3 regions of the Litchfieldia luteola genome follow, and region 1 is predicted to be linked to each of the others. Evidence: a T-box and tRNA genes for the amino acid it is inferred to sense, from the RefSeq annotation. Region 1 holds a T-box; the other regions hold tRNA genes.
What was found. The T-box of region 1 lies ahead of argS (arginine--tRNA ligase). A T-box ahead of a tRNA ligase gene usually reads a tRNA of that ligase, here a tRNA-Arg.
Positions count from the first base shown of each region.

Region 1 (11,064 bases):
AAATCCCCTATATGGGGATTTTTTGTGTTACGATTGGAATAATTTATGATATTTAATTGTTAGAAGGAGCATGAACATGAACCAATCATTTGAACACTATCTTAAAGAGTCAGAAAAGGCATTTGAAGGATGGGATTTTTCATATATTACTAGTAATGGAAGAATGCAAGACTCTCCAATAAGTTGGGATTATACAGACCTCATACAAAAAGCAATCAAAAATTCAACTTCTCTACTAGATATGGGAACCGGTGGGGGAGAATATTTATCATCACTTAGTGACTTACCTTCCTTTACTTGTGCTACTGAAGGGTATGAACCAAATGTGCAAATTGCTAAAAATAGACTAGAACCACTTGGGATTAAAGTGTTCCAGGTGATTGATGACAATTCCCTTCCATTCGAAAATGATACCTTTGATTTAATTATAAATAGGCATGAAGCCTATTCTCCAAAAGAAATCATGCGAATTCTAAAACCTGGCGGAGTTTTCATTACCCAACAGGTTGGTGGGGAGAATGATAAGGAATTCAATGAATGGTTTAATGTACCTGAAAGTGAATATAGATACTGGAACTTGGAGTATGCTCTAAAAGAATGTGATGAAGTTGGCTTATCCATACAGATGGCACATGAAGATAAGGTATATACGAGTTTTCAAGATGTGGGGGCAATCATTTATTACCTAAAAGCGATCCCTTGGCAAATTCCTGATTTTTCAGTTGAAAACTATAAGGATCAATTACATAAAGTTCATCAATTAATTACAGAAAATGGTCCTTTCAAAAGCACATGCCATCGCTTTATTATAACTGCCATAAAAAATAAGTAGTAAAAAAGTGGGTGAGTTAGTGAAAAAACGAATTGTGTTTACGGGTGGAGGCTCAGCTGGCCATGTGACAGTTAACCTTGCATTAATTCCAAAATTTCTCGAACTTGGCTGGGATGTTAGCTATATTGGGTCTGAGAGTGGAATTGAACGGGAGTTAATTTCAACACTTAAATCAGTAACGTATTATCCAATATCTACTGGTAAGTTAAGAAGGTATTTTGATGTGAAAAATTTTAAAGACCCGTTAAAAGTGCTAAAAGGTGTTTTTCAGGCGAAGAGCATTCTTTCTAACATTAAGCCTGATGTTATATTTTCAAAGGGGGGTTTTGTGTCGGTCCCTGTGGTTATTGGTGCGAGGTTGAATAAACTACCCGTTATCATTCATGAATCAGATCTTACGCCCGGGTTGGCAAATAAAATATCAATTCCATTTGCGACTAAGGTATGTGTCACTTTTCCAGAAACAATTAGCCATATTCCAGAACAAAAAGCTATATCAATTGGTCCAATTGTTCGTGAAGAAATTTTTAAAGGGAAGAAGTCTGAGGGGTTGAAACTGTGTGACTTTATCAGTGTAAAACCAGTTTTATTGATAATGGGTGGAAGTTTAGGGGCAAAAAGGATAAACGAAGCCGTACATAATAATCTGGATATGTTGGTCAAACAGTTTCAGATAGTACATATATGTGGTAAGGGGAATCTATACCCATCTTTAGCTAGACAAGGGTATAAACAGTTTGAATATGTTGGGAGTGAGTTGCCACATTTCATGCAAATGGCTGATATCGTAATCTCTAGAGCAGGCTCGAATTCAATCTTTGAGTTTTTGGCATTAAAAAAACCTATGCTTCTTATTCCATTATCGAAAGCCCAAAGTAGGGGAGATCAAATCTTAAATGCAGACTCCTTTTATAAATCTGGATTTTGCGAGGTGCTTCAGGAAGAAGAGCTGACAGATGAGAGATTCTTGATAGAAGTAAATAACCTTCTCTTAAATAAAGATAAATATATAGAGAACATGATGACTGTAACAGAATCGGATTCACTGAATAACGTATTGTCTCTGATACAACGTGTGGGGAAGAAGGAAGAATAGTATGAACCTAAAAGTATATGAAAGTCCAAACGAATTTTTAGAGAAGGTAGAGGATTTTCTTTTAAAGGAAGAGGTTGTGAACAATCTTGCTTTAGGGCTGCTCTACACTTTAACTAAACCTAACTCTCATTATAAGGATGCTTTTTTAGCATGTGTAGAAAAGAATGAGACTCCTGTTTTAGTAATGGTTATGACACCTCCACATAATCTAATTGTTTATGGAGTTGGTGAAGACGTAAATGAAGCGATTGGGGTGGCGGTTACATCTATAAAAGATATTGGAGTAATCCTTCCAGGCGTTTTAGGACCTAAAGCGTTAGCTGCCGAGTTTTCAGGAGAATGGGTACAACAGATAGGTTGTAGGCTTGAAGTGAAAATGGAGCAAAGAATTTACAAGCTTGAAAAGGTAAATAATGTTCCTCTAAGCAATGGGAAACTTAGGTTAGCAACAAAGGATGACTTGGAGTTAATTGTGGATTGGACGTATCAGTTTTCATTGGTGACCCCTGAGCATCTATCCATAGAAGGAGCAAGAAAACTTGCAGAGCGGGGTATCGAGGAATCTTCTATTTTTATCTGGGATGATAATGGACCAGTTTCGATGGCTAAAAAAGCAAGACCAACGAAAAATGGTATCGTTGTAAATCTAGTGTTCACCCCGCAGGAGTTCCAACGAAAAGGGTATGCAACTACATGTGTAGCATATGTTAGCCAACAGCTACTGAATGAGGGGTATTCGTTTTGTAGCTTGTATACAGATTTAGCCAATCCAACTTCAAATAGCATTTATATGAAAATAGGATATGAACCAATTATTGATTCAGTAGTGTATGGTTTTTTATATGACCATGAAGAGGCCTAGCGTTTATGCTAGGCTATTTTTTATTATATCGGTTCATCATCCACCATATTATAATCTTCTTTCATGTCTTGGGTACTGCTTTTCATACGTGTGAAGTAGACCCCAAGTTCATTTTCAAGTTGTTTTATCGACACGTTTTGTTGTTCTAATTTTTGCTTATTTGTGTGTGCTTCCAAGAATGTCACCTCAGAGATAGTTTTTTCCATTTTTGTTGAATTATACATATTGAATAGTTTTTCGTGCACTCTATTGTTTAGAAGATTAATGGAGGAATAAGAATGAAGTTTGGAAGTCATATCAGCATTCGGAATGGATATTTTCAAGCGGCAAAGGAAGCTTCTCGAATTGGGGCGAGAGCTTTTCAATATTTCCCTAAAAACCCTCGTAGTTTATCCGTCAAAGCATTTGATGAGAAGGATGCCAATCAATGTGCTGTCTTTTGCAAGGAAAACGGAATAGAGTCGATTGCACATACACCATATGCAACGAATTTAGCTGTGCCTGAACATAAAGCGGATGATATGGTGGCTGCTATTTTTAATGATTTAGATATTGCAAATGCATGTGGATCAATTGGTGTAGTTGTTCATTTTGGCGTGTCCAAAAATGAAAATGACCCTTTAGAGGGGTATCGGTGGATGATCAATATTCTTAATAAGGTTCTTTCTAAGTGGGAGGGGAAGAGTAAGATTTTGATTGAAAATAATGCTGGGAAAAGTGGACCAATGGGTACAACGTTAGAAGAGCTTGTCCAGGTTCGATCTCTTACTGATTTTCCAGAAAAGATTGGATTTTGTTTAGATACTTGTCATGCATTTGCAAGCGGAATTTGGAGTGGGGATAACTGGAGTGAGTTAGAGTCTAAGGGACTTGAGCTAGATTACTTTACAAACCTCCACGCAATTCACTTGAATAACTCGATGTATCCGACAAAATCGATGAGAGACCGTCATGCGAACATCCATAATGGTTGTATTACAGTAGGGCAAATGAAAGAGTTTATCTTAGCGAGGACAGTAAAGGAATTGCCGATGGTGTTAGAGACTCCATCATCTGCTCAGTTTACTCATAAAGATGAGATTGAGTTTTTGTGGGAATTGGTTGGAGGGTAGTCTTTGCTGGGTATAAAGGTAGAATGTTGAATGTTGTTTTGGATGGAATGAGGGCGAAAGAGAAAGCGAGTCCGAATTTTTGACTTATTAGGAGAGGTTGAGCGGGACATGAACAAAACGAGTCCGAATCCCAGGTTAATTCAGACAGGTTGAGAGGGACGTGAGCAAAACAGGTCTGAATCCAAAGGTTATTCGGCCAGGTTGAGCGAGACCCCAGTAAAACAAGTCCGAATCCAAAGGTTATTCAGACAGGTTGAGCGAGAGACTAACAAAACAAGTCCGAATCCAAGGGTTATTCGGACAGGTTGAGCGAGACTCCAGTAAAACAAGTCCGAATTCAAAGGTTATTCGGCCAGGTTGAGCGAGACTCCAGTAAAACAAGTCCGAATTCAAAGGTTATTCGGACAGGTTGAGCGAGACTCCAGTAAAACAAGTCCGAATCCAAGGGTTATTCGGACAGGTTGAGCGAGACTCCAGTAAAACAAGTCCGAATCCAAAGGTTATTTGGACAGGTTGAGCGAGACTCCAGTAAAACAAGTCCGAATCCAAAGGTAATTCAGACAGGTTTAGAGGGACGTGAGCAAAACGAGTCCGAATCCCGGGTTAATTCAGTCAGGTTTAGCGGGACGTGAGAAAAATAAGTCTGAATCCAAAGGTAATTCAGACAGGTTGAGCGAGAGACTAACAAAACAAGTCCGAATCCAAGGGTTATTCGGACAGGTTGAGCGAGACTCTAGTAAAACAAGTACGAATTCAAAGGTAATTCGGACAGGTTGAGCGAGACCCCAACAAAACGAGTCCGAATCCAAAGGTAATTCGGACAGGTTGAGCGAGACTCTAACAAAACAAGTCCGAATCCAAAGGTAATTCGGACAGGTTTAGCGAGACTCCAGCAAAACAAGTCCGAATCAAGGTTTTATTTAAATAGGTCAATCGAAAATCTAATAAATTTGAGTTTTTAACTGGCTGATTTTTTCAATTCCAACCTCACTTGTTTTTGAACAATCATTAATCGACTCGATAAACCAATTGCCCCTGCCGCTAAACCTACGATTAGTCCAATCCAATAGCCGAAAGCCCCAAGTGATGTATACGTTGCTAATACGACTCCAACTGGAAGACCAATTACCCAATAAGAGATAAGGGCCATAACCAAGGTTGTATTTACATCTTTATAACCGCGAAGTGCTCCTTGAATTGGAGCGGCAATTGCGTCAGACAGCTGAAAGAAAATCGCGTAAATTAAGAACTGTTTGGTTAAAGCTAATACAGCTGGGTCCTTCGTGTAAATTGCAGCAACTTGATCTCTAAAGAGATAGATAAATGCTGCTAAAACCGCCGATAGACCTACTGCAACTCCAACACCTAATATACTGTACTCTCTTGCATCCTTCAGACGTTTTGCTCCCACTTCAAATCCAATGACGATCGTTAGTGCCATTGAAATACTTAATGGAATCATATATAGAAATGATGCAAAATTTAGTGCTGCTTGGTGAGAAGCAATTGTCACTGTATCAAAAGTACTCATTAACAAAGTCACTGCAGAAAAGATACTCGTTTCAAAAAAGATGGCGAATCCAATAGGAACACCAATTTTTAAAATTTCCTTCCATGCTTTAAAGGATACAGACTGTAACTTGTCAAAAACTTTGTATTGTGTAAAGGGTACCTGTTTTACAATAATATAGACAGAGATAAGAGTGATACACCAGTAGGTAATGGCTGTTGCGTAACCGGCACCTACACCACCTAATTGTGGAAAACCAAATTTACCGAAAATCAGTAAATAGTTAAAAATAACATTGATAGGTAAGGACAGAAGGGTAATGAACATCGATACTCTCGTATGACCCAATCCATCAATAAAAGAACGCAATACTGAATAGACAAATAAAGGGATAATCCCATAAGATAATGCAATTAAGTATTCTTTAGCAATTCGATGTACTTCAGGGTCTAAACTCATTCTTCCTAATAAGAAATCTAATGAAATAAAACCTAAAATGACAACTAGAATTGAGACAAACACAGATACATAGATTCCTTGCATAACCATAAAAGGTACCTGTTTCTTTTCCTTTGACCCGATTAGTTGAGCGACAATTGGTGTTATCGCCAACAAAATCCCACTTAATCCTGTGAAGACCGGAACCCAAAGGCTTGATCCGATTGCAACACCTGCAAGGTCACTTGCACTTACATGACCAGACATCATAACATCAAAGAAGTTCATTGCAAATAGTCCTAGCTGTGTCACGAGGATAGGTATTAAAATAATTAAAAACTGCTTGTATTTTTGACGATAACCATGTGTTTGTTCCATTATTAAGACCTCAACTTACTTGATAAATTAAACAATGAATTATAACATATGAATTGGAAAATCACTAGCAATTGGAGTAATACATATTTTAGGAGATTCAGAGATAAATTGGAGGTAACGATGAATAGAACCATTCGAACATCAATTAAAGCATTGATTATTGAAAATGAAAACATACTGTTAATTAAGAAGAAGGATGATGAAGGTTATTATTATCTGTTTCCAGGCGGAGGTCAGGAACATGGTGAAACGATGCATGAAGCACTAAGACGTGAATGCCTCGAGGAACTTGGTTGTGAAATTATGATTGAAGACTTAACGTTCATCCGTGAGTACATTGGTAAAAATCATGAGCATGCCGAATGGGATCAAGATGTCCATCAAAATGAGTATATGTTTCATTGCCATCTGAACAAAGATGTGCCACAGATTGAACCTTCAAATCCTGATGATGACCAAATTGGCACTGAGTGGTTACCTTTAAGTGAAATTGACAGGTTTAGAGTATATCCCCAAGCACTAAAACAATGGTTAAAAGGGGATATTCATAAAGCTCCTATCTATTTGGGCGATATTAATTAGAAAAATTCAACAATTCGCTCTTGCATTCTTCTTTAATTCATCTATAATTGTAAAAAATGGATATTAATCGTCAGTGATGAAGAGAGTAGTTTTATAAAGGCGTAAAGCGAGTCAGGGATAGTGGGAGCCTGATCCAATTTATAGAACGAACCGCACTTCTGAGATGCTGCTTGAAAATAGTAGAGTACGCCGGTCTTCAGCCGTTACATGAAAGTGGTTCAATAGAACAATTAGGGTGGTACCGCGGGTAAATCTCGTCTCTTATATATAGAGACGGGATTTTTTTTATTTTTTAAAAAGGAGAGTTTACGATGGATTTTAAATTAAAAGTCGCTGAGATGATTAAAGCATCAACAACAATTGAACTTGAGGTAGAAGCAATCGCATCACTTATTGAAGTACCAAAACACAAAGCACATGGTGATTATGCTTTTCCGTGCTTCGTCTTAGCAAAAACACTAAAAAAAGCACCACAAATGATTGCGATGGAATTAAGTGGGGAAATAAAAGGTGAACTAATCGAGAGTATTGAACCAGTTGGACCTTATCTGAATTTTCATCTTAACCGTGAATACGTCAGCAAAGAAATTTTGAAAATGATTTTAGCTGCCAATGAAGACTATGGAAAAGTAGCGTTAGGGAATGGCGAAAAAATCACAATTGACTTTTCTTCCCCAAATATCGCAAAGCCATTTTCAATGGGACATCTACGTTCAACGATGATTGGAAATTCACTTGCACTTATTGCCGAGAAATGTGGGTATGAAAGTGTAAGAATTAACCATATTGGAGATTGGGGTACCCAGTTTGGAAAGCTTATTGTGGCTTTTAAAAATTGGGGTAACGAGGAAAAAGTACAGCAAAATCCTATAAAGGAGCTATTCACTCTTTATACTCTTTTTCACGAGAAAGCTGATGAGGACGTAAGTTTAAATGATGAGGCAAGAGCCTGGTTTAAACGCCTAGAGGATGGAGATGAAGAAGCTAGAAGACTGTGGAAATGGTTCAGAGATGAATCTTTAAAAGAGTTTGAGAAAATTTACACACTTCTCGGTGTTCATTTTTCATCAAATCATGGTGAAGCTTTTTATAATGATAAAATGGAGCCAGTCATCGAGCTATTGGCTAAGAAAAACTTGCTTGTAACTTCGGACGGGGCGGAGGTTGTAGAGCTAGGGGAGCTAGAACTACCTCCTTGTTTAATCAAAAAATCTGATGGAGCAACTCTGTATGCAACAAGAGACCTAGCTGCAGCAATGTACCGTCAATCTACGTATCAGTTTGAAAAAGCCTTTTATGTAGTTGGAAATGAGCAAACCTTACACTTTAAGCAGGTCTTTGCTGTATTAAAAAAACTGGGCTTTGATTGGGCTAACGAAATGGTGCACATCCCATTTGGAATGATTCTGAAAGATGGCAAGAAAATGTCAACTAGAAAAGGGAAGGTTGTACTACTTGAGGAAGTATTAAATGAAACTATTTCTTCAGCGAAACGTATTATTTTAGAGAAGAATCCAAGTCTTGAAAATAAAGATGAGGTTGCGGAGCTAGTTGGGGTTGGGGCAGTTGTTTTCCATGATCTAAAGAACTTCCGTATGAATGACATTGAGTTTTCAATTGATGAAATGTTGAAGTTTGAAGGCGAAACAGGGCCGTATGTTCAGTACACTCATGCAAGAGCATGTTCTATTTTACGAAAAGCCGGGTATCGTTCAGGTGAAGGTAACTTTAATGGCTTAAACGATGACTACAGTTGGCAAGTGGTCAAACAACTTCAAGATTTCCCAGCTATTATTGAGAAATCGTTTGATCAGCATGACCCATCGCAGATCGCTAAATATGTCGTCAATCTTTCACAGGCATTTAACAAATTTTATGGGAATGTAAAAATATTAGATGACAAGGAAAACCTTAACGCTAAATTATCAGTAGTTTATTGTGTTACGTTGGTGATAAAAGAAGGTTTACGATTATTAGGAATTAGTGCGCCTGCTGAAATGTAGGTGCACTGAGTTCCTGTAAAACTGAAGAAAGAAGGTGAGTGAATGGAAAAGCGAGAGGTATATTGTGAGGCTTGTAATCGTGAAATCAAGTCTAGACAAGAACTGGTTGTAACTACAATCTTTTTTTCATTAGTTTGCTATCATGATGCATGTTTTTCAAAATCTATAAAGGGTTTAAAAACGTTGTTTGTTAGTAATTCACCGATTAACGGTGTAGCGGGCACCACTTACTCTATTTTTCTATTTTTAGTTGCTGTACTATTTTTCATTTTTAGTCCAATTTATAATATTCTTGCTATCTTAATGCTGATAGTTCCTACTTATCGTGTATTAGCTTGGTTTATGTATGAAAGGTATTTGGAGCCTTAGGTGGATTATTTGCGATAACATCCAGAAAACTGTAAACTTTAGAAAAATAGCTTCATAGGAGGTACACATGTCGACTACTTTTACTAAATTACCAAAGAGAAATGAAATATCTGAAGAGTATACTTGGCGATTAGAGGATATGTTTGCTACTGATCAGGAGTGGGAGAAGCAATTTACACTTGTAAAGGACGCACTTCCGTCTGTATCTAAGTTCAAAGGCACGCTAAAAGATTCTGCTGAAAATATTGTTAATCTTTTTAAATTACAAGATGACTTGTCTATTAAATTAGGTCAGCTAGCGACTTATGCGTTTATGCGAAATGACCAAGATACGACGAACAGTCTTTATCAAGGACTTAAAGCAAGAATTGATAGTTTAGTTTCTCAGTTCTCGGCTGCATTCTCGTTTGTGGTCCCAGAGTTATTGTCTATTCCAGAGAATACTCTATTAAACTATATCGACAGTCATGAAGAATTAAAGGTTTATGAGCATTTAATTAAAGATATTAATCGCGCTCGTCCACATGTATTATCTGCTGAAGAGGAAGCATTATTAGCTCAAGTGGCTGATGTAACAAGTGGTTCTAGAACGACTTTTAGTATGTTAAATAATGCGGATTTAAAATTTCCATCCATTGAAACAGAGAATGGAGACACGGTAGAGATTACCCATGGAAGATATGGACGATTAATGGAAAGCACGGATCGTAGAATTCGAAAAGAAACCTTCCTTGGTCTGAACAGTACATACAATAAACATCGAAATACATTGGCAAGTACGCTAAGTGGTCAGGTTAAAAAAGATAATTTCTTTGCAACTGTCCATGGCTATGAAAGTGCTAGACAAGCGGCGCTTCATAAGCATAACATCCCTGAAAGTGTATATGATACGCTAATTGAAACAGTTGGTGACCATCTACACCTGCTTCAGCGCTATATTTCTCTTCGTAAGAAAATCTTGGGTGTTGCAGAACTAAATATGTTTGACCTTTCGACCCCACTAGTTCAGGATGTGAAGATGGAAGTTTCATATGAGGAAGCGAAAGATTTAGTAATCGAAGGTATGAAGCCTTTAGGTGAGGAATACGGGGAGCTTTTAAAAACAATTTTCTCTGACAGAAGAATAGATGTGTATGAGAATGTAGGGAAAAGAAGTGGTGCGTATTCAACTGGAGCATATGGTGCGAAACCTTATATTTTAATGAACTGGCAGGATAATATCCGTAACGTATTTACCCTTGCTCATGAACTTGGGCATAATGTTCATCGTTATTATACGCAAAACTATCAGCCGTTTGCATATGGGAAATATTCGACCTTTGTGGCAGAGGTGGCCTCCACAGCGAATGAGGCTTTGCTAAATGACTACCTTTTAAAAATAACAACAGATCAAACAAAGCAACTTTATTTGTTAAACAATTACCTTCAAGGTTTTGTAGGAACTGTTTTCCGTCAAACTCTATTTGCTGAGTTTGAACATAAAATCCATATCCTTGCACAAAATGGCGAGCCATTAACAGCGGATACTCTATCAGCATTATATTATGACCTGAATAAGAAGTACTTTGGGGATGAGATTAATGTAAATAAAGAAATAGAAATTGAATGGGCACGAATTCCACATTTCTACATGACGTATTATGTGTTCCAATATGCAACTGGATTTAGTGCTGCAACGGCACTTTCAAAACAAATCCTAGAAGAAGGTGCTCCAGCAGTTGAACGCTATACAGACTTCTTAAAAGCTGGTTGCTCAGATTATCCTATCGAAGTACTGAAAAAAGCAGGAGTAGATATGACAACCGCAGAACCAATAAAAGAAGCATTAAAAGTCTTCGAAGAAAAATTAGAATATATGGAAAGTATTTTGTTGAAGTAACAT
Region 1 covers NZ_JAGGKM010000003.1:440,898-451,961, forward strand. Annotated here, with positions in the region: gene J2Z26_RS10800 (class I SAM-dependent methyltransferase) at 77-832, shown strand; gene J2Z26_RS10805 (undecaprenyldiphospho-muramoylpentapeptide beta-N-acetylglucosaminyltransferase) at 852-1,928, shown strand; gene J2Z26_RS10810 (GNAT family N-acetyltransferase) at 1,930-2,790, shown strand; gene J2Z26_RS10815 (hypothetical protein) at 2,814-2,966, opposite strand; gene J2Z26_RS10820 (deoxyribonuclease IV) at 3,069-3,902, shown strand; gene J2Z26_RS10825 (hypothetical protein) at 4,479-4,679, shown strand; gene J2Z26_RS10830 (MATE family efflux transporter) at 4,861-6,228, opposite strand; gene J2Z26_RS10835 (NUDIX domain-containing protein) at 6,349-6,810, shown strand; T-box leader at 6,875-7,075, shown strand; gene argS (arginine--tRNA ligase) at 7,122-8,813, shown strand; gene J2Z26_RS10845 (hypothetical protein) at 8,856-9,182, shown strand; gene pepF (oligoendopeptidase F) at 9,250-11,061, shown strand.

Region 2 (11,064 bases), on a different contig from region 1:
ATGTAGTGATAAAACAGGGAAAATATGATGCTTAGTGAGAAAAAGATTATGTATGTAGCATCAGAAAACAAGGTCAAAAAATAACCTTCTTACTATCATTCCCATTAATTAAATATTAAAACTTATGTTATGTAACTTACACGATTCCTACTTCTTTATAAGGGAAAACAAGGCACGATTGAGTCGCGCCTTGTCCTCTTGTCCTCTTACTTATTATTATGCAACATCTTTACTATTTTCTACAAGTAAATCGATTGCTTTACGGAATTTAAGATCTTCTTTAATTCCATCAAGTCCACCTAGCATTTGTTTAATAGACTCAACTGGTGTGCTGTACATTTCAGCCATTTTTTCTAATTCAGCATTTACTTCTTCTTCAGAAACTTCAATGTTTTCTGCTTTAGTAATTGCTTCTAACGTTAAGTTAATGCGTACACGTTTACCCGCATCTTCTTTCATTTGTCCGCGAAGAGCATTTTCATCTTGTCCTGAGAACTGGTAGTAAAGGTCAAGGTTCATGCCTTGCATTTGTAAACGTTGTTCAAATTCTTTAAGCATACGGTCTAACTCAGTGTTTACCATTGCTTCAGGAACATCAACTTCCGCATTTTCAGCAGCTTTTTCGATGACAGTGTCACGAAGGTGATTTTCTGCTTCAGTTTTCTTAGTAGATTCTAAACGCTCTCTTGTTTTTGTCTTTAATTCAGCAAGAGTTTCAACTTCTTCATCAGCATCCTTAGCAAACTCATCATCTAAAGCTGGAAGTTCTTTTGCTTTAATTTCATGAATTTTCACTTTGAACACTGCAGGCTTACCTGCTAGGTTTTCAGCATGGTATTCCTCAGGGAAGTTAACTTCAACGTCTTTCTCTGCCCCAGTTTCTAATCCAACTAATTGGTCTTCAAAGCCTGGAATGAACTGTCCAGAACCTACTTCTAATGAATAGTTCTCCGCTTTTCCACCTTCAAAAGCTTCACCATCAACAAAGCCTTCAAAATCCATTACAACCGTATTACCATTTTCAACTGTTCCTTCTTCTTTTACCACTAACTCAGCATGACGCTCTTGTAAAGATTTTAACTCATTGTCTACATCTTCATCAGTTACAGTTGGGTCAATTTTCTCAACCTCTAAACCTTTATATTCACCTAATTTTACTTCGGGCTTAACTGTTACTTTTGCAGTAAAGATTAAAGATTTACCTTTTTCAATCTGCTCGATATCAATTTCAGGACGGTCTACTGGATCGATTCCAGCTTCTTCAACTGCACTTGCATATGCATCAGGTAGTAAAATATCTAATGCATCTTGGTAAAGAGATTCTACACCAAATTTCTTTTCAAACATGCTACGAGGCATTTTTCCTTTACGGAAGCCAGGAACGTTAACTTGTTTAACAACCTTTTTAAACGCTTCGTCAAGACCTTGTGTTACTTTGTCAGCATCCACTTCAATCGTTAGGACACCTTGATTACCTTCTAATTTTTCCCATTTTACAGACATATATTTCCCTCCAGCATTTATTATGTGTTCAATTACTTTTGTCAGATAATGAATATGCTGTCTTTTAATTAGGTTGGTATTCGAACATGATTACTCATTTCTAACCTTTCGACTGCCTGAACAATATGTAGTATATTTGTCCATTTTTAACAAGTCATTATCTATTTATACCGACATGCTTATGTGTGGTAATTGTTTTCTTCGCTTATATGTAGGCATACGAGTATTTACAACCCTTACATTATAACATACTCTATAATCCTTTCAACAGATTGAATTATATTTCTAAAAAAGAAATTTTTTCTATTTCTTTCAATGTTTCTAGTGCACAATTCACGTTTCCTATATCATCTCCATACATAAAACTTCCTATGTCAATCTCCATTCCATGAAGTTCACTTCCATACATATACAAAGCTGCAGACCATGTTTTACTAGAATGCGCTTTCGGTAAAAAAGGATAGGTTACGTATAAATACCTAAACCATATTTCTTTACACACCTCAAATAAGGTTGGGTTGTTATTTGCTAGCATTTCCTCTAAACCTTCCAGAACCTGCTGTGCATGTTCATTATCAATGATATCAGTAAGTTTTGAAGGAATAACCGTACCTTCCTCACCTAGTTTTACAACCGTTATTTCTTTATCGATTGAATGGTCAATAAGGAGCTGCATAATCATTGTTTTGATTACAACATCCTTAGTAGGGTCAATTAAATACTGTTGAATAAGTTCAAGATATTTAGAAATATTGCTTTCCTTTAAAGTATGTAGTAGTTTAATTTGTTCATTTTTGTCACTTTGTTCTAGTAGAATTTGTTGAATTTGTTCGTATTTATTTTCTGGTTCAAATTTGTCTTCAAGAATCTCTTCTGTATTGGAGGAAGTATATCTCCGACTGAATTCTAATAATTGATAAAGGTTTTCCGCGTGTTGTGAAGGCACCTGATTTTCCTGGAAAACTGCTTCAAGTGTTGTTTTTACTTCTGTATATTCCCCCAATTGAATTAAGATGGTTAGGTAAAATTGAAGAACATGAAAGTAATCTCCTACATCCTCTAATAACATTCTTTTACAGCTCTGTTTAGCTTCCTCTAGACGCCCCATCTCGAATAAGCACATCACAATTCCAAACTCAATTTCATCATTTACTGAATCTATTTCCTTCGCTTGTGAAAGCAGGTCTAAGGCATGCTTATAGTTCTTATTTTTGATAGCATCCATCCCTTTATCTAAAAGACGTTCCTTTAATTTTGGGAACTGAATGACTCTCGCTTTTCGGTCATTAGATTGGTTATTCATCGAGCAGTTTACAACTCCAGACGTTTAAATAATGATTTTGGTTTAGTTTAACAACTAGTAGAAAATAAAACAATAGAAGAGGAAATAGAGCACAAAATAAAAAATCCCACTATATTAGTCATTTATCAACATTTTGCAAGGCAAAATATTCATAAATGTTAATATAACAGGATTTAAATGGCGTCCCAGGAGAGATTCGAACTCCCGACCGTACGCTTAGAAGGCGTATGCTCTATCCGGCTGAGCTACTGGGACATTGTGTTATAATAATATTTAGTTTAGTACACCAATCAGGTTATGACGTCCTAATCTCAGAAAGATTATTCAAGTAGCAGCTCGATTAGTACGCTGAAGCTTTTTCAGGTAGCTTATTCGTTCGTGCTCTATCCGGCTGAGCTACTGGGACATAGTATTTTAAATGTTTTTGTCTAAGTTGTTTTTGTCGATATCTCATTAGCGACATTTTTTATTATACTCACCATGCGATCTAAAGTCAACACTTTTTGCAAAGTTTTTTAGGTAGGAAAATAATGTGCTCTTATTAACCTACCTTTATATTTTATGTGAACTGAACCTCGGTTGTCAATGAATCAACTTTTGTACCATTAATATCGTAAAAACTAACAGAAGCATTTTTGTCCTTCAAATCCAGTATTGCATAAGTTCTTTCCCTTCTTAGTCTAGGAAGTCTTATACTACCTGGATTTATAAACAACGTTTCATCAATCATTTCTGCACCTGCGACATGGGAATGCCCAAAACATACAATTGAAGCTCCTAATTCCTTTGCACGATAATTAAGGTTCATTAAAGTCATTTTTACATTATAAAGATGACCGTGAGTGATTAACACTTCTTTATCTCCCACTTTCACTACTTGCTCAGTCGGGAGTTCCTGATCATGATCACAATTTCCTCTTACAGAAATAAATTGTAACATTTCATCTGCATTATGAATTAATTCAGAATCTCCGCAGTGAATCAATAGATCAACATCAGTCATATGTCTATCTTTTAAAACTACTAATTCGTTAGTCAAACCGTGGCTATCACTTACAATTAAAGCTCTCATAAGCTAGTTTCCTTTCCAGGATTGATGGATTCTAGTAGGCCCTTTAATTGTTTGAAAGCATTAGCACGATGACTAATTTGATTTTTTTCTTCCTTTGAAAGTTGAGCCATTGTTTTCCCTAATTCAGGAAGGAAAAAGATCGGATCATACCCAAACCCTTGATCACCAATAGGTGAAGTTGCAATAATCCCGTCACATGTTCCTTCAACAGTTTTTGTCTCGTCATTTGGTATAGCTAGCGCTAGTACACAATGAAACCTAGCAGTACGCTTATTTGTTGGTATACCCTCTAGCTCTTCTAGCACCTTCGCCATATTGGCTTGGTCATTCTTTTCAAATCCTGCATACCTAGCAGAATACACGCCTGGTCTCCCTTGTAATGCATCAATTGCTAGACCAGAGTCATCTGCAATTACGTTTGTTTTAAAGTGTTTCGAGATGGCTTCTGCCTTTAGAATTGCATTTTCTGTAAAAGTTGCCCCTGTCTCTTCTATATCTATTATATCTTTGTAGTCTAATAAGGATTTTACAATTATACCAAGGGGTGTTAAAAGTGTCTTGAAGTCCGCGACCTTTCCCTTATTTGTTGTTGCAATTAAAATCTCTTTCATTTCATTTTCCACCTTCAGATATTTTCACTTCTATTCCTAAACCATTTAATACTTCTTTTTGAATAGAAACTATCTCTTTAATACCATGTTCACCTAGGTCTAACAATTCATTTAATTGAGATCTCGAAAAGGTTGCTTCTTCTCCAGTCCCTTGGACCTCTACTAGCTGTCCAGACCCTGTCATTATAATATTCATATCAACTGCAGCTTTTGAATCTTCTATGTAATTTAAATCGAGGATCTCCCCATGTGTATCGATAATACCCACAGAAGTAGCAGCCAGGAAATCAGTTATAGGTAGTGACTTTACCTTTTTCTGATTAACTAATTTCGATAAAGCAATAACCATTGCAACATATGCTCCAGATATTGAAGCAGTCCTTGTCCCACCATCAGCTTGTATAACATCACAATCAATCCAAATAGTTCTTTCACCTAGCTCTTCTAAATTCACAACAGAACGGAGAGACCGACCAATAAGACGCTGGATTTCCATCGTTCGTCCTGTCACTTTTCCTTTACTAGACTCACGTATCGTTCTTTGCTCAGTTGCTCTTGGTAGCATAGAGTATTCTGCTGTAATCCACCCTTTTCCTTCACCTCGCATAAATGGAGGCACTCGATCTTCAACTGAAGCATTACAAATGACCTTTGTGTCGCCCACAGAAATTAATACTGATCCTTCTGGGTGCTTAATAAAATTTAGATCAAAGCTTATTTCCCTAAGTTGATTGTTTTCTCGCCCATCTACTCTCATATCAATTCCCTACCTTCCACAATAAAGAAGAGGCGGGCACTAAGCCAACCTCTTTTTAAACTTACCTATAGTATATCAAAATTAATAAGATTAAAAACTACCAGTGTTGACTTTTTCAGGACGTGTAACAGGTTCTGTTAACGTTTTTCCTTCATCAGTCATAACTTCTGGATTACCAGCGACAGTAATTGCAACACTTTCAATCCCTGGTTGTTCAGTTAGAGATAATACTAAGGAATTAATTACATGTCTAGAAATCATTTTTTCCTCGAAACTACCATAAATGTTTTCGTTAAAGTCTAATGTTACTTTTCCATTTTCATACGTAGCACTTAGAAGAGCTGCATCCGTTTGAAAATCACTTAATAGGCTTGAGTTATAGTCTGGTCCTTCGATTAATTCTTTTACAATGACAGCAATATTGTCCTCGTCAGTTTCTGATTTATCAATACGCTTTGTTACTGGTACATAATAGATGCCCTCTTGGTTCTCAGCTAAGAAGTATAACGTGATAGGTTTAGTGTTTGTAATATCTACTACTTCACTGTTATCTAAGTTAATGCCAGCTGATCGGTTTAATCCATTCCCGATTGGGGTACCGTTAACAGGCATTTCATCTTGCTCATGTCCATTTATACGGATTTTAACATTTTTTATGGAATCAAATTGAGTAAGTGTATACGTTATCGATTGTAAAATTCGTAACTCATCCTCTGGTTGATAGTTTGCAAACTCTTTAGAAAAGTCAACAATAACCGTATTCCCATCCATATTTGTAGTTACTTGAGTATCTTGTGGTAGTACTGCTCTAAAACCATTAGGCAGCATCTCTGTAACAGGTCCACCTTCTACCAAGTATTCTAAAACCTGCTTAGCTACACCCTCGGATTTAGGAAGCTGAAAGGTTTGTGGAACTACCATTCCATTTTTATCTACTAGATAAAGCTCCCTCGTTACTGATTCAACTGATGCTTCATCTCCCATTTCAGTTCCACTCTCAGTAGTGTCTATATCTTCATTCGTATACGTCACATCTTGTGGTGGGTCAATTTCTTCTACCGCTGGTTCTCCTCCAAATAGTCCACACCCCGATAGTAATACTGATGAAGCAATAACTGTTGCTGCAATTTTAGACTTTGTTAAATCTCGCATACATAATCCCTCCCATGGTGGTTTGTACTACTATGTATACGAGCTATTTTTCATTTTAGACCGACTTTTACTAAAAGAAATCTTCTTTCTTATATATTTATTTCTATTAAGATAAAAAACTCCAGTAGTCTATAACTGGAGTTTAAATCTGAACTGTTTTTATATTTTCAATTGGTCGTTCAAGCCATTGTGACGCGATCTTTTGAAAAATCTCTTTTTCTCCTGTTGTTAAGAAGAGGTGGTTTCTCTTATTAGAACCTTTATTTAGTAATCCATTGTAGTAAAGAATCGTACTTACTTCCCTAGCCGTCTCGTCGCCGGAACATATGAGATTCACACTATTTCCGACAGCTTCTTGAATGGTAGGTCTCAATAATGGGTAATGTGTACAACCTAGAATCAATGTATCCATCCTACTATCTTCAAAAGGAAGAAGAGATTCTTTCACAATCTGCATTGCCTTTTCATTATTGAAATCTCCACTTTCCACTAATGGAACAAAACTAGGGCAAGCTAAGCTTTCTACATTAATCTGACTATTTATTGATTTAAGAGCCGTTTCGTACGCTCCACTATTTATTGTATTAATTGTCCCTATAACACCTATGTTGTGATTTTTAGTTACCTTAAGTGCTGTTCTTGCTCCAGGGAATACAACTCCAATTACCGGTATATTTAATTCTGCTTGAATATCGTCCAAAACTAGAGCGGTTGCCGTATTACATGCAATGACTAATAATTTTATGTTGTAAGCAAGTACGTAATTTGTCATTTCCCAAGTAAATTGACTAACTTCTTTCTTAGGCCTTGGACCATACGGACACCTAGCAGTGTCGCCTAAGTAGATAATTTCTTCTTTAGGTAATTGACGCATAATTTCTTTTGCTACTGTCAGTCCACCGACCCCAGAATCGATAATTCCAATTGGTCTGTACAAAAAAATCGCCTCATTCTGCTTTCATTTCATGATGTAGTTTAGCTAAACTTTTCTCTAAAACTAGTATTTCTTCTTTTGAAAAATCACCAAGTACTTCAGATAAGTAATTCTGACGTTTTTGTATTACTTCCTCGATAATGCGCTCACCTTCATCAAGCAGGTGAATCCTTACCACTCGGCGGTCGTTAGGGTCTTTAACACGCATAACTAGATGATTCTTTTCCATTCGATCAATTAAGTCTGTAGTTGTGCTGCATGCGAGAAACATTTTATTGGAAAGCTCACCAATCGTCATATCGCCACCTTCAAAAAGCCATTGAAGTGCAACAAACTGAGGTGGAGTAATTGTATAATTACTAAGAATTTCTCGACCCTTTTGTTTAATGATAGCCGAGATATACCTTAACGATTTTTCTAAATCTGCAACTACCTGATCTTCACTTACCGTTTGATGTCCTTGAATTGACATAATCATCCCCCTTTATAGAATTTAACCACATTCTCTACTAATTTATTTTATTTTCTACTTTTTTCGTCAAAAATGCAAGTAACATTTAGATTACACACCTATATTTAGTGAGTTCTACCAACAAACTTTAAGGGGGGATTTGCTATAAAACAAATCAGCTACCTTACTTTTGTTGTAAGATAGCTGATTGTACTTAAAGCTTAAGTTCGCCCATTCGAAGGAGCTCGACAACTGCTTGAGAGCGCCCCTTGACACCAAGCTTTTGCATCGCATTCGAAATGTGATTTCTAACCGTTTTTTCACTAATAAACAAATCACTGGCGATTTCTTTTGTTGTTTTGTCCTGAACTAATAGTTCAAAAACTTCTCTTTCTCTCTTTGTGAGTAGTGGCTTTGGTTGAAACTCATTCTCCTTCAAGTACTGTAACCCTCCTTGCCTTAGCCAGAGCTGAACTACCGGATGGGTATATATTTAGTCAACATATACTATGAGGTAAATGCGTTTCCTGTGACTGAAATTACGATATGTATTATTATTAATCGCCTATTTTTATATGAAAATAAGTTCCTTTGATACATTTTCTATTACGTTTCTCATATCTGTTGACCATGGTACGCCCTTAGCCTTCTTCTTCGACATTTGAACAATTGTTCCTCTACCTGTAAAGAAGGCATTTTTATGCTCATCCCCACCCATATAATGAAGATCAATCGACGAGTTGCCAATTTTGTGAACCTTAACATAGATGTCGATGACTTGATCAAAATAAACCTGCTTTACAAAATCACACTGAAGATCTGCTACAACAGGGATAACTTCGCTTGCTGGTTTGGTCCATTCTTGCATAAACCCTAACGCTTTAAAGAACTCGATTCGCGCCTCTTCAAAATAGATAAAAGGAATTGTGTTGTTCAAGTGTCCAAACATGTCTGTTTCTGAAAAACGGACTTTAATTTTATGACTAAATTCGAATGATTCTTTCCATGAGGATAAATCATTAATATAAGGTATGTTTTTCATCCTAAGATGCTCCTAACTTTTGGTATTTAATAAAGGTTCTTTTCTAAAAGAATGTTGTTTTAACAGTGAACATTGACCGTTCCTTTGCGCTGCAGGCACTTGCTTTCCGCCGGGAGGAATGCGAGCCTCCTCGGCGCATACGCCTGTGGGGTCTCGCCGGATATTCCTCTACTTCCCGCAGGAGTCAAGTGCCTTCCGCTCCAATCCACTCTTGTTAAATACAGATAAAAGCAACAAACTTTACGAAAAGAGCATTAGTAAAAAAGCCCCTTCAATAATTTGAAGAGGCTTTTACTATTACGCTTGATCACTTCCGAAGAAGTTTCGGAATGATTGGATTGTTGTATCTCTGTTTAATGCTGCAATTGATGTTGTTAAAGGGATACCCTTTGGACAGGATTGCACACAGTTTTGTGAGTTACCACAGTTCGCAAGACCACCATCACCCATGATTGAATTTAGACGTTCTGCTTTATTCATTTCACCAGTTGGGTGAGCATTGAATAAACGAACTTGGGATAAAGGTGCAGGTCCAATGAAATCAGATTTACTATTTACATTAGGACAAGCCTCTAAACACACACCACATGTCATACATTTTGAAAGCTCATATGCCCACTGACGCTTTGTTTCAGGCATACGTGGTCCAGGACCTAAATCATAAGTTCCATCAATCGGAATCCATGCTTTTACCTTTTTAAGAGAATCAAACATTCTCTTACGATCTACCTGTAAATCACGAACTACTGGGAATGTTCTCATTGGCTCCAAACGAATTGGCTGCTCTAGTTGATCAACAAGTGCAGTACAAGACTGACGTGGTTTACCATTGATAATCATCGAACACGCACCACATACTTCCTCAAGACAGTTCATGTCCCAAGAGATTGGTACTGTTTGATTTCCTCTAGCATCCACTGGATTACGTCTGATCTCCATTAGTGCTGAGATTACATTCATGTTCGGACGATATGGAATTTTAAATTCCTGTGTATAAGGGGCTGTTTCAGGACTATCTTGACGAGTAATAATAAAATGAACAATTTTGTTTTCACTCATGTTTTAGTTCTCCCCCTTTTTCTTAGAGTAATCACGCTTACGTGGCTGAATTAAAGATGTATCAACATCCTCATAGCTAAATTGTGGCGCAGACTTACTATCTTTAAATTTAGCCATTGTTGTTTTTAACCACTCTTCATCATTACGCTCAGTGAATTCTGGTTTATAATGTGCTCCACGGCTCTCATTACGGTTGTAAGCACCAAGTGTTACAACACGAGAAAGATGAAGCATGTTTTCTAATTGACGAGTAAATACTGCACCTTGGTTGCTCCATTTCGCAGTATCATTAATATTGATATTTCCAAAACGCTCAAGTAGCTCTTGGATTTTCTCATCTGTTTTCAATAACTTATCATTGTATCTAACAACAGTAACATTATCTGTCATCCACTCACCAAGTTCTTTGTGTAGGACATATGCATTTTCGTTACCGTCCATGCTCATGATTGAATTCCACTTGTCTTCTTGTTCTTTAACGTGACGGTCAAATACTGAAGAAGGAATTGCATCCGTACTCTTTTCTAATCCATTCATGTAACGAATTGCATTTGGACCAGCAACCATACCACCATAAATAGCAGATAATAATGAGTTAGCCCCTAAACGGTTTGCACCGTGTTGAGAGTAATCACACTCACCAGCTGCAAAAAGGCCTGGAATATTCGTCATTTGGTCGTAGTCAACCCATAGTCCACCCATTGAATAGTGAACAGCAGGGAAAATTTTCATTGGCACTTTACGAGGATCATCACCCATGAATTTCTCATAGATTTCAATGATTCCACCAAGTTTAATATCAAGCTCTTTAGGATCTTTATGAGAAAGATCTAAATACACCATGTTTTCTCCGTTAATACCAGCTTTTAAGTCTACACATACGTGGAAGATCTCACGAGTTGCGATATCACGTGGTACTAAGTTTCCGTAAGCAGGATATTTCTCTTCTAGGAAATACCATGGCTTTCCATCTTTATAAGTCCAAACACGTCCACCCTCACCACGAGCTGATTCACTCATCAAACGAAGCTTATCATCTCCCGGGATAGCTGTAGGGTGAATTTGAATAAACTCACCATTTGAATAAATTGCACCTTGTTGATATACGATAGATGCAGCAGAACCAGTATTAATAACTGAGTTAGTTGATTTACCGAAAATAATCCCAGGTCCGCCTGTT
Region 2 covers NZ_JAGGKM010000004.1:255,124-266,187, forward strand. Annotated here, with positions in the region: gene tig (trigger factor) at 217-1,503, opposite strand; gene J2Z26_RS13310 (tetratricopeptide repeat protein) at 1,781-2,806, opposite strand; tRNA gene J2Z26_RS13315 (tRNA-Arg) at 2,985-3,061, opposite strand; gene J2Z26_RS13320 (metallophosphoesterase family protein) at 3,366-3,878, opposite strand; gene J2Z26_RS13325 (XTP/dITP diphosphatase) at 3,875-4,489, opposite strand; gene rph (ribonuclease PH) at 4,491-5,246, opposite strand; gene J2Z26_RS13335 (GerMN domain-containing protein) at 5,337-6,398, opposite strand; gene racE (glutamate racemase) at 6,541-7,335, opposite strand; gene J2Z26_RS13345 (MarR family winged helix-turn-helix transcriptional regulator) at 7,346-7,804, opposite strand; gene gerE (spore germination transcription factor GerE) at 7,998-8,222, opposite strand; gene J2Z26_RS13355 (acyl-CoA thioesterase) at 8,355-8,825, opposite strand; gene sdhB (succinate dehydrogenase iron-sulfur subunit) at 9,123-9,884, opposite strand; gene sdhA (succinate dehydrogenase flavoprotein subunit) at 9,888-11,064, opposite strand, start outside.
Region 2: it encodes a tRNA-Arg, which carries the amino acid that the T-box ahead of argS (arginine--tRNA ligase) is inferred to sense. The anticodon was not compared.

Region 3 (11,064 bases), on a different contig from region 1:
TAGTTAACTATATCTTGTATATTGGAGGTAAAATAATGAGTACAGGTTCTACAAGTGATATTCAATTAGTGATAATCACAGGAATGTCCGGGGCTGGAAAAACAGTTGCTATTCAAAGTTTTGAAGACCTTGGCTACTTTTGTGTAGATAATTTACCACCTTCTTTACTTCCTAAGTTTTTAGAGCTTATGAAAGAGTCAGGAAGTAAAATGAATAAAGTAGCATTAGTGATGGACTTGCGTGGAAGAGAATTCTTTGAGAGTCTTTTTGAAGCACTAGATGATATCACTGAAAAATCATGGATTACCCCACAGATCCTATTTTTGGATGCAAAAGACTCTATTTTAGTAAGTCGTTATAAAGAAACTCGTCGCTCTCACCCGTTGGCAAATAACGGTTCACCACTAACAGGAATTGAGAATGAGAGAGAAGTTCTTGAGGAGTTAAAGGGTAGAGCACAATTAATATATGATACGTCTAACCTAAAACCAAGAGAGCTACGTGAGAAAATTCTTAAGCAGTTTTCAACACATTCTTCTCAGACTTTCTCGGTGAATGTCTTTTCATTTGGATTTAAATATGGCATTCCTATTGATGCCGACCTAGTTTTCGATGTGAGATTTTTACCGAATCCTCACTATATCGATACACTTAGACCGAAAACAGGACTTGATGAAGAAGTATCATCTTATGTTTTAAAATGGGGAGAAACTCAAAAATTTGCTGAAAAATTAATTGATTTATTGGCCTTTATGCTTCCTTACTACAAGCGAGAAGGAAAGAGTCAGTTAGTTATCGCAATAGGTTGCACTGGTGGACAGCACCGCTCTGTAACACTTGCTGAATATCTCGGTAAATATTTTTCGAATGAATACAAAACCATTGTCTCTCATCGCGATATTGATAAGAGGAAGGAATAGCTATGAAGAAAGCAAAACAACCTAGAATTGTCATAATCGGTGGGGGAACAGGGCTTTCCGTTTTACTTAGAGGGTTAAAAAAGTATCCTCTCGATATTACTGCGATTGTAACCGTTGCGGATGATGGTGGCAGCTCTGGTAGACTTCGTGATGAGATGGATATTCCTCCACCTGGGGATATACGGAATGTAATAGCGGCATTGTCAGATGTAGAACCCTTAGTTGAAGAGTTGTTTCAGCATCGATTTAAAAATGGAAGTGGGTTGTCTGGGCATTCACTTGGCAATCTAATTCTAGCAGCAATGACAACAATTACAGGTGATTTCGTACATGCTATAAGTGAGATGAGCAAGGTGTTAAACGTACGAGGACGAGTGTTACCTGCTGCAAACAGAAGTGTTATATTACATGCCGAAATGGAAGATGGAACAGTTGTTTCTGGGGAGTCAAAAATTCCATACTCAGGTAAGGAAATTAAACGAGTCTTTCTAACACCTCAAGACATTGAACCAGTGAATGAAACCTTGTCAGCGATCCGCGAAGCTGACTTGATTATTATTGGTCCTGGTAGTCTATATACAAGTATTCTTCCAAACTTACTAGTGCCAAAAATCGGAGAAGAAGTCATAAAAGCTAAAGCAAAAAAGGTTTATATATGTAACGTGATGACTCAGGCTGGTGAGACCTTAAATTACACAGCAAGTGATCATGTAAAAGCCTTATATCAACATATGAATACATCATTTCTTGATATGATTTTAGTGAATGATGAAGGAATTCCTGATAAAATTAAGGCGAAATATGCAAAAGAGCTTGCACAATCCGTTGATTACGACCTGCAGCGCCTTTCTGAACTAGGCCTTGAAATCATCCATGGCAATATTATTAGTTACGAAGACGAAGTGATACGTCATGATACGTCCAAAGTAGCTTCAATCTTATATAAATTAGTTGATTCAGCCCGTGTTTTAGAGGGGAATTAATTTACGAAATCATTTATAATAAAAAGTGCAAACGGATGCACTTTCTAACCATCTACACGGGGGTGATGTTGTGTCATTTGCATCAGAGACAAAGAAAGAACTTACAAATATACAATTAAAGCCTTGCTGTGTTCATGCTGAACTATCTGCTTTAATTCGAATGAATGGCTCACTCTCCTTTTCGAATAGAAAACTAGTCCTAGATATTCAAACGGAAAATGCAGCAATTGCCCGTAGAATATATACATTATTAAAAGCAGAATACAGTGTAACAATTGAGCTACTTGTTCGTAAAAAGATGAGACTGAAAAAAAATAATGTTTATATCGTTCGCCTTGTAGAGCGCGCACAGGAAATTCTAGAAGATTTAAAGATCGTTAACAGCGATGAGGGCTTTTCGTTTTTATATGATATTTCAAAGGAGCTCATTGCTAAAAAGTGCTGTAAACGTTCCTATCTACGAGGGGCATTTTTAGCAGGCGGTTCTGTTAATAACCCAGAAACATCGTCTTATCATCTAGAAATTTTCTCACTCTACAAAGAACATATTGAATCCTTGTGTGAATTAATGAATTCTTTTGGCTTAAATGCAAAAACACTAGAGCGCAAAAAAGGGTATATTACTTATCTTAAAGAAGCAGAAAGAATTACTGAATTTTTGAATATAATTGGGGCTCATAGTGCATTGCTTCGCTTTGAAGATATAAGAATTGTTCGCGATATGAGAAATTCCGTGAACCGTCTTGTAAACTGTGAGACAGCCAATTTAAATAAAACGATTGGTGCTGCACTGCGACAGGTTGAAAATATTCGATTCATAGAATCAACTGTTGGTCTAACTGCATTGCCAGAGAAGCTTCGTGAAATTGCAGAGCTTCGTGTTAATTATGCTGATGTCACTTTAAAAGAACTCGGAGAAATGGTTTCAACAGGAAAAATCAGTAAATCAGGAATCAATCACCGCTTGCGGAAGATTGACGAAATAGCAGATAAAATACGTGCCGGACATCCGATTTCAGATAACTAAAAAACAAAAAAATAGAGGAGGAATTCACAATGGTTGAAAAACAAGTAGAGGTATTATTAAAAACAGGTTTACAGGCGCGTCCAGCTGCCCTTTTCGTTCAAGAGGCAAATAAGTATTCTTCAGATATTTTCCTAGAGAAAGATGGCAAAAAGGTAAATGCGAAAAGTATCATGGGTCTAATGAGCTTAGCAGTCGGCTCTAGAGCTACAATTACGTTAGCTGCTGATGGTAATGATGAAGCAGAAGCTTTAGAAGCTTTAGCAACATTTGTACAACAAGAAGGATAAATGAGGAAAGGCCAATCACGGTTAAGTGAGGGGGCCTTTTTTTGTTCACCTAAAATGCAAGAACGAGTCTGTTCCCTGGTTGATTCGGACAGGTTGAGTGATGGAGTACAGGAACGAATCTGAATTCGAGGCTGATTGGGGCAGGTTGAGTGATGGAGAACAGGAACGAGTCTGAATTCAAGGCTGATTCGGACAGGTTGAGTGAAGGAGTACAGGAACGAGTCTGAATCCAGAGGTGATTCGTACAGGTTGAGCGAGTGAATGCAGGAACGAGTCCGAATCCAGAGGTGATTGGGACAGGTTGAGCGAGAAATAAAAGAACGAGTCGAAATCCAAATCCCAATCACCACACAAAAAAGGTGTCCCTACAAACTAAGGGACACCTTCCTCATCTTATACTTTTATTTACTAGCAGGACCTTCATCAGGCTTTCTTGTTAACACTTGATCAATTAGTCCATAATCAAGAGCTTTTTCAGCAGTCATAAAGTTATCGCGCTCTGTATCACGCTCAATCACTTCTAATGGCTGACCTGTACGCTCTGAAAGGATTGTATTAAGCTTATCACGTAAGAATAGAATACGTTTAGCTGCAATTTCAATTTCAGTTGCTTGCCCTTGTGCTCCACCAAGTGGTTGGTGAATCATTACTTCACTGTTAGGAAGTGCAAAACGTTTTCCTTTTTCACCAGCTGCTAATAGGAAAGCTCCCATAGAAGCTGCCATACCGATACAAATTGTAGACACTTTTGGCTTGATAAACTGCATTGTGTCATAAATAGCCATACCAGCTGTGATAGATCCACCTGGGCTATTGATGTAAAGTGAGATATCTTTTTCTGGATCTTCTGCAGCTAGGAATAATAATTGAGAAACGATTGAGTTTGCAACATTATCGTCAATTGCGCTACCTAACATAATAATACGGTCTTTTAAAAGACGTGAGTAGATATCGTATGCGCGTTCGCCACGGTTTGTTTGTTCAATGACTGTAGGTATTAAGTTCATGTAAATTGTTCCTCCTTTAATTAGTTCTTCAAATATGTATATGTTTATCATACAACTAAGGTCAACTAAGGTCAAACGAAAGGTCTTGCTACCACTATCCTATTTCTACTGAGGGGTAGTTATTACCTCTTTTTAATATGCAAATTGTATCTTGCCCGTTCCTTTGCGCTTCAGGCACTTGCTTTCCGCGGGGAGGAAGTCGAGCCTCCTCGGCGTTGCCGCCTGTGGGGTCTCGACCTTTCCTCATCTCCCGCAGGAGTCAAGTGCCTTCCGCTCCAATCCACTCATATAAATAATAAAGTTACAAATCAAAACAGTACTCAAAGGACCTTAGTAAATTATATGTAAAAAGTAAAACCACAATCACCATGATACCCTTGATTGTGATTTTTTAACCCTTTAAAATGTCTTGCAATGGAAATAAATCTAACTTATAATGATGAATGCAGTGTTTACATTTATTGTAATGCCCTCGTAGTGTAGTGGATAGCACAAGAGATTCCGGTTCTCTTAGGGTGGGTTCGAATCCTGTCGAGGGCGTAAAAATAACCGTTTTACCTTTTTAGAGGTAAGACGGTTTTTGTTTTTTGTTATGCATCTTTATATCCAATTGTACCATCGTAGTCTGCTTCATCAACTGGATTCACACGCCACATTTGCTGGATTGGGTCAAATTCCTCACCGAATTCTTCGCTAAATCCTTTTTCTTTTGCCTCTGCTAGTGTTCCTGTCAATGGACCAGCGTATATAACTTCATTTTTTCTCATAATTACATCCCCCCTTACAATTAGCATCTATCTCTCGTTTTAAAAAATACATACGAAAAGTCATTCCCAACAATTTGCCATTCACCATACAAGGAGGATGATGTAAAATAAGATACAAATGGCTTTTGAAAGGGCATACAGTGAGGAGGGGTGTGAATGAATATGAGAGTAGGGTTATTTCAACAACAGTCACTAAAGTTAACAATGACAAAAGAATTAACACAAGCTATTACGTTACTACAATATTCTTCACTCGAGCTGTCTGAATTTTTACAGGAGCAGACCCTTGAAAACCCACTAATCGAAATTTCTGGCGCAGAAGCTAATTTATATAGTAAGAAGAAAGCACCATTAAAAAGAGCAGAAAGAATGAATCCCTTAGATTTTGTCGACTTACACCAAAAAACCTTACATCAACACTTAAGTGAACAGGTGTCTTTAATTAAACTAGAGCCATATCAGCGTAAAATCGCTGAATATATCATTGATTTATTAGACCATAATGGATATTTAACAATGGACAGTGATGAAATTGCTGCAAATCTTTCTATAACTGAAGAGTTAGTGGAAAATACATTGAATTTAATAAAAAATTTAGATCCTGCAGGAGTTGGAGCTAGAAGTGTGAAGGAATCTTTACTGCTTCAACTTAAAAGACTTCCTAATAGACATCGATCTGCTGAAGATATAATTAGTAATCATTTTGACTTATTCGCCTCCAAATCATGGAGAGAGCTTTCGAAGCAAACTTCTTATGATTTAAAAACAATCCAGGAGGTTAGTGATCTTATCGTTACACTGAACCCTCGTCCGGGTAATGCCTTTTATGACGGGAAACAAGATTACATTACTCCTGATCTTTCTGTCACTGTAGAAAATGGGAATATTGAAATTAACTTACATGATGAGTTGTTACCTAAGGTCTCACTTAATCTCCAGTATTATAACTCGCTGGAAACAGTAAACGATGCACAAGCCCGTTCGTACTTAAAAGAAAAGGCACAACAATGTCAATGGATTATAAAAAGTCTAGAGCAACGAAAACAGACAATCTTACATGTTATGAATGAAATTATTCAAAGACAACCTGATTATTTTTTAAAAGGGACTACCTATTTAAGACCCCTTACGATGAAGGAAGTTGCTGACGCGATCGATGTACATGAATCAACTGTTAGTCGTACATGTCGTGATAAGTATGTTCAGACTCCTTATGGCGTAGTGGAAATGAAGTCTTTTTTTAGTAGTGCAATCCAAACAGCCAATTCAGGTGAAGAAACATCTTCAGCAGGGGTTAAGGAAATGATTGAAAAAATCGTTTCAGAAGAAGATAAAAAGAAACCATTATCCGACCAGAAAATTGTGGAAATATTAAAAGATGAGCATAACATAGTGGTTTCAAGACGAACCATTGCAAAATATCGTGATCAACTTGGGATTCTATCCTCTTCACAAAGAAAAAGATATGATTAATGTTAGGATGTGTTTCACTTGGAAAAAACAAAAATCATCATGTATTCAAAACTAGATTGTCCTCTTTGTATGAAAGCAAAAGTAGTTCTTGAGAAATTAGGGGAAGAATTTCCTATAACAATTGAAGAAGTTGATATATATCAGGATGATGTCCTGTTAGAGAAATATCAAATCATGATTCCAGTCGTTGAAATTGATGGTGAAGAGATTACTTATGGAATTGTCGATAAAGATTCAATAAGAAAGCGTTTACTTGATAAAACGCCTATTGAATAACGTTTTTACTACTGATAGAATATACTTGTAAAGATAGAAATCATTGATGAAGTAGCCTTCAGTGATTTTTTTTACGACTAGTGGGACATAATATGTCATATAGGGACATAAAATGTCCCGTCTGGTAAAAAGGGGAAATTTCAGTGAAGTCAATTCTTGAGATTCAAAGTAAATTGTTACCTGATTTACTTGAAGTTATGCAGAAGCGTTACAATATCCTGAAATACATACGGTTGATGCAACCTATTGGAAGAAGAAGCTTATCTACAAGTCTTGAACTTACTGAACGAATTCTTCGGGCCGAAGTTCAATTTTTGAAAGATCAAGACCTTATCGATATAGGTTCATCCGGTATGAGTCTAACAGAAGAAGGAACGATTTTGTTTCTTCAACTAGAGGAATTGATGAAAGAAGTATCTGGTTTAAAAGTTTTGGAATCAAAACTGAAGAAAAAATTAAAACTAAGAGATGTTATCGTTGTTTCAGGAGATAGTGATGTTTTCCCTTGGGTAAAAAAAGAAATGGGAAGAGCTACTATTACAAGGATGAAGGAGTACCTAACAGATAGAAATATCATTGCTGTAACAGGTGGAACAACCCTTGCTGCTGTAGCTGAGATGATGACTGCCGATTTTAAAAATCGCGATATGCTCTTCGTGCCAGCCCGTGGTGGTTTAGGTGAACATGTTGAAAATCAAGCAAATACAATCTGCGCAAAAATGGCAGAGAAGGCAGTAGGTAATTACCGACTTTTACATGTACCAGATGTTGTAAGTCCTGATGCCTATCAATCTTTTGTAGCAGAACCCTCTATCCAAGATGTCCTTGATCTAATTAAGTCCTCAAGTATTGTTGTTCATGGTATTGGAGATGCTATAACAATGGCAGAACGTAGAAAAACCTCTCCAGAGGATGTACAGAAAATCATAGCGTCACATGGAGTTGCCGAGGCATTTGGTTATTATTTTAACCAAGAGGGTATTGTTGTTCATAAGGTTCAAACGATTGGTATTCAGCTTGAGCATTTAGACAAAATTGAACATGTTATTGCGGTTGCGGGTGGTGCTTCAAAGGCTAAGGCAATTGAATCATACATGAAGCAAGCGCCTCATTCCATTTTAATTACAGATGAAGGTGCTGCCAATCAATTGGTAGAATCACATACTTAAAATTATTAATGTTTAGTCAACTAAAGGAGGAAATTTTAAAATGGCAATTAAAGTAGGTATTAACGGTTTTGGTCGTATTGGTCGTATCGTATTTCGTGCAGCTTTAAACAACCCAAACATTGATGTTGTGGCTGTAAATGATTTAACCGATGCTAACATGCTTGCACATCTATTAAAATATGATACAGTTCACGGCAAACTTGATGCTGAAGTATCTGTTAATGGCACAAACCTAGTGGTAAATGGGAAAGAAATTTTAGTTAAAGCAGAACGTGATCCAGCTTTATTAGGTTGGGGAGACCTTGGTGTTGATGTAGTTATTGAATCAACTGGTCGTTTTACAAAGCGTTCAGATGCAGCTAAACATTTAGAAGCTGGTGCTAAAAAGGTAATCATCTCAGCTCCTGCGTCAGATGAAGATATCACAATTGTAATGGGTGTAAACCATGAAAATTATGATGCAGCTAACCATCACGTTATCTCGAATGCATCTTGTACTACAAACTGTTTAGCACCATTTGCAAAGGTACTTAATGATAAATTCGGTATTAAACGTGGAATGATGACAACTGTTCACTCATACACAAATGACCAACAAATTCTAGATTTACCACATAAAGACTATCGTCGTGCTCGTGCCGCTGCAGAAAATATTATCCCAACTTCAACTGGGGCAGCAAAAGCAGTTTCATTAGTTCTTCCAGAATTAAAAGGAAAACTAAATGGTGGAGCAATGCGTGTACCAACTCCTAACGTTTCATTAGTTGACCTTGTTGCTGAGCTTAACACAGATGTTACAGCTGAAGATGTGAATGCAGCATTTAAAGCAGCTTCTGAAAATGAGTTAAAAGGAATCCTTTACTATAGCGAAGAGCCATTAGTATCAAGTGACTACAACGGTAGCCCAGCTTCTTCAACAATCGATGCATTATCTACAATGGTAATGGAAGGAAGCATGGTTAAAGTTATTTCTTGGTATGATAACGAAAGTGGATATTCTCACCGTGTAGTTGACCTTGTTGACTATATCGCTTCAAAAGGTTTATAAGATCGTTCTTCTGTCGAAAAATAGCCTTGGATTTTCTTGGTATATTAACCAAACTAATACTATAATAGATGTTGGTGTTAAACAAAGGGGAGAGGGGCAGATACCCCTCTCCTATTTTTAAGTATTAGAGGTTGTTCAAAAAGTCCGGGAAAAATAACTGTCGAATTTCTTCGTCAGCTTGCTCCTCCACTCCTCACGTATTATAAGCATACGCTCTGGTGCTCGGAGGCTGCACTTCCTCGAACTTCTCGGCTCTTTTTGTCCTCCTTCTTGAACAAACAATATGGAAACGGAGGGTATTAAATGAACAAAAAATCGGTTAGAGATATCGAAGTAAATGGAAAACGAGTATTTTGCCGTGTTGATTTTAATGTTCCGATGAAAGATGGCGCAGTTTCAGATGATACAAGAATCCGCGCAGCACTTCCTACCATTCAGTTTTTAACTGAAAAAGGCGCGAAGGTAATATTAGCTAGTCATCTAGGACGTCCCAAGGGTGAGGTTGTTGAGGAAATGCGCTTAACAGCAGTGGCTGGACGTTTAAGTGAACTGTTAGGAAAAGAAGTACATAAAACAGATGAAGCGTATGGGGATTCGGTAAAACAGAAGATTGAGGAATTGAATCAAGGTGATGTTTTACTACTTGAAAATGTACGTTTTTATCCTGGAGAAGAAAAGAACGATTCAGAATTAGCAAAGTCTTTTGCAGAGTTAGCAGATATTTATGTAAACGATGCCTTTGGTGCAGCACACCGAGCTCATGCATCAACAGAAGGAATTGCGAATTACCTACCAGCTGTATCAGGTTTATTAATGGAAAAAGAACTTGAGGTATTAGGTAAAGCTCTATCAAACCCAGATAGACCATTTACAGCAATCATTGGTGGAGCAAAGGTTAAAGATAAAATCGGAGTGATCGAAAACCTACTAGAAAAAGTTGATAACTTAATTATCGGTGGTGGACTAGCTTATACATTTGTAAAAGCACAAGGCCATGAAGTAGGTAAGTCACTTCTAGAGGAAGATAAAGTTGATTTAGCAAGGTCCTTTATGGAAAAAGCAAAAGAAAAAGGCGTTAAATTCTACATGCCGGTTGATGCTGTCGTTGCAGATGACTTTTCAAATGATGCAAATACAAAAGTAGTTGCAATCGATTCGATTCCATTTGATTGGGAAGCCTTGGATATTGGACCTGAAACTAGCAAATTATATAGTGATGTGATTGCTAACTCTAAACTAGTTATTTGGAACGGACCAATGGGCGTGTTTGAACTAGAAGCATTTGCAAATGGTACGAAGTCTGTAGCACAAGCACTTGCTAATGCAGAAAATACATACACCGTCATAGGTGGTGGAGATTCTGCAGCAGCTGTTGAGAAATTTAATTATGCAGAAAAAATGGACCACATCTCAACAGGCGGAGGAGCATCCCTAGAATTCATGGAAGGCAAAGCACTTCCAGGAGTGGTTGCTTTAAACGATCGCTAATTTTTAAAAAACGAAATGAGAGAGGTGTAGCATGAGGAAGCCAATTATCGCAGGAAACTGGAAAATGCACAAAGTTCTTTCAGAAGCTACTTCATTTGTTGATGAGGTAAAAGGTCTTATTCCATCATCACAAGTTGTAGATTCAGTCGTATGTGCACCTTCACTATTTTTAGCACAATTAGTATTAAGCGCAAAAGGTACAGAATTAAAAATCGGTGCTCAAACTATGCACTTTGAAGAAAGTGGCGCGTTTACAGGCGAAGTAAGCCCTGTTGCCTTAAAGGATGTAGGAGTAAGCTACGTAATTATCGGGCATTCTGAGCGCCGTGAAATGTTTGCAGAAACAGATGAAACAGTAAACAAGAAAACACTTGCAGCTTTCCAGCATGGGTTAACACCGATTGTTTGTTGTGGTGAAACATTAGAACAACGTGAAGCAGGACAAACAAATGAAATTGTGGGCTCACAAATTCAAAAGGCACTAACTGGCTTAACTGAAGAGCAAGCCAAAAATGTCGTAATTGCTTATGAACCAATTTGGGCAATAGGCACAGGTAAGTCATCTTCTGCAGAAGAAGCAAACGAGACGTGTGGTTACATCCGTAAAATTGTAGCTGAG
Region 3 covers NZ_JAGGKM010000005.1:364,577-375,640, forward strand. Annotated here, with positions in the region: gene J2Z26_RS16240 (8-oxo-dGTP diphosphatase) at 1-7, shown strand, start outside; gene rapZ (RNase adapter RapZ) at 36-920, shown strand; gene J2Z26_RS16250 (gluconeogenesis factor YvcK family protein) at 923-1,903, shown strand; gene whiA (DNA-binding protein WhiA) at 1,974-2,930, shown strand; gene J2Z26_RS16260 (HPr family phosphocarrier protein) at 2,960-3,217, shown strand; gene clpP (ATP-dependent Clp endopeptidase proteolytic subunit ClpP) at 3,619-4,224, opposite strand; tRNA gene J2Z26_RS16270 (tRNA-Arg) at 4,693-4,764, shown strand; gene J2Z26_RS16275 (hypothetical protein) at 4,815-4,991, opposite strand; gene rpoN (RNA polymerase factor sigma-54) at 5,148-6,464, shown strand; gene J2Z26_RS16285 (glutaredoxin family protein) at 6,504-6,740, shown strand; gene J2Z26_RS16290 (sugar-binding transcriptional regulator) at 6,884-7,909, shown strand; gene gap (type I glyceraldehyde-3-phosphate dehydrogenase) at 7,950-8,957, shown strand; gene J2Z26_RS16300 (phosphoglycerate kinase) at 9,261-10,445, shown strand; gene tpiA (triose-phosphate isomerase) at 10,477-11,064, shown strand, end outside.
Region 3: it encodes a tRNA-Arg, which carries the amino acid that the T-box ahead of argS (arginine--tRNA ligase) is inferred to sense. The anticodon was not compared.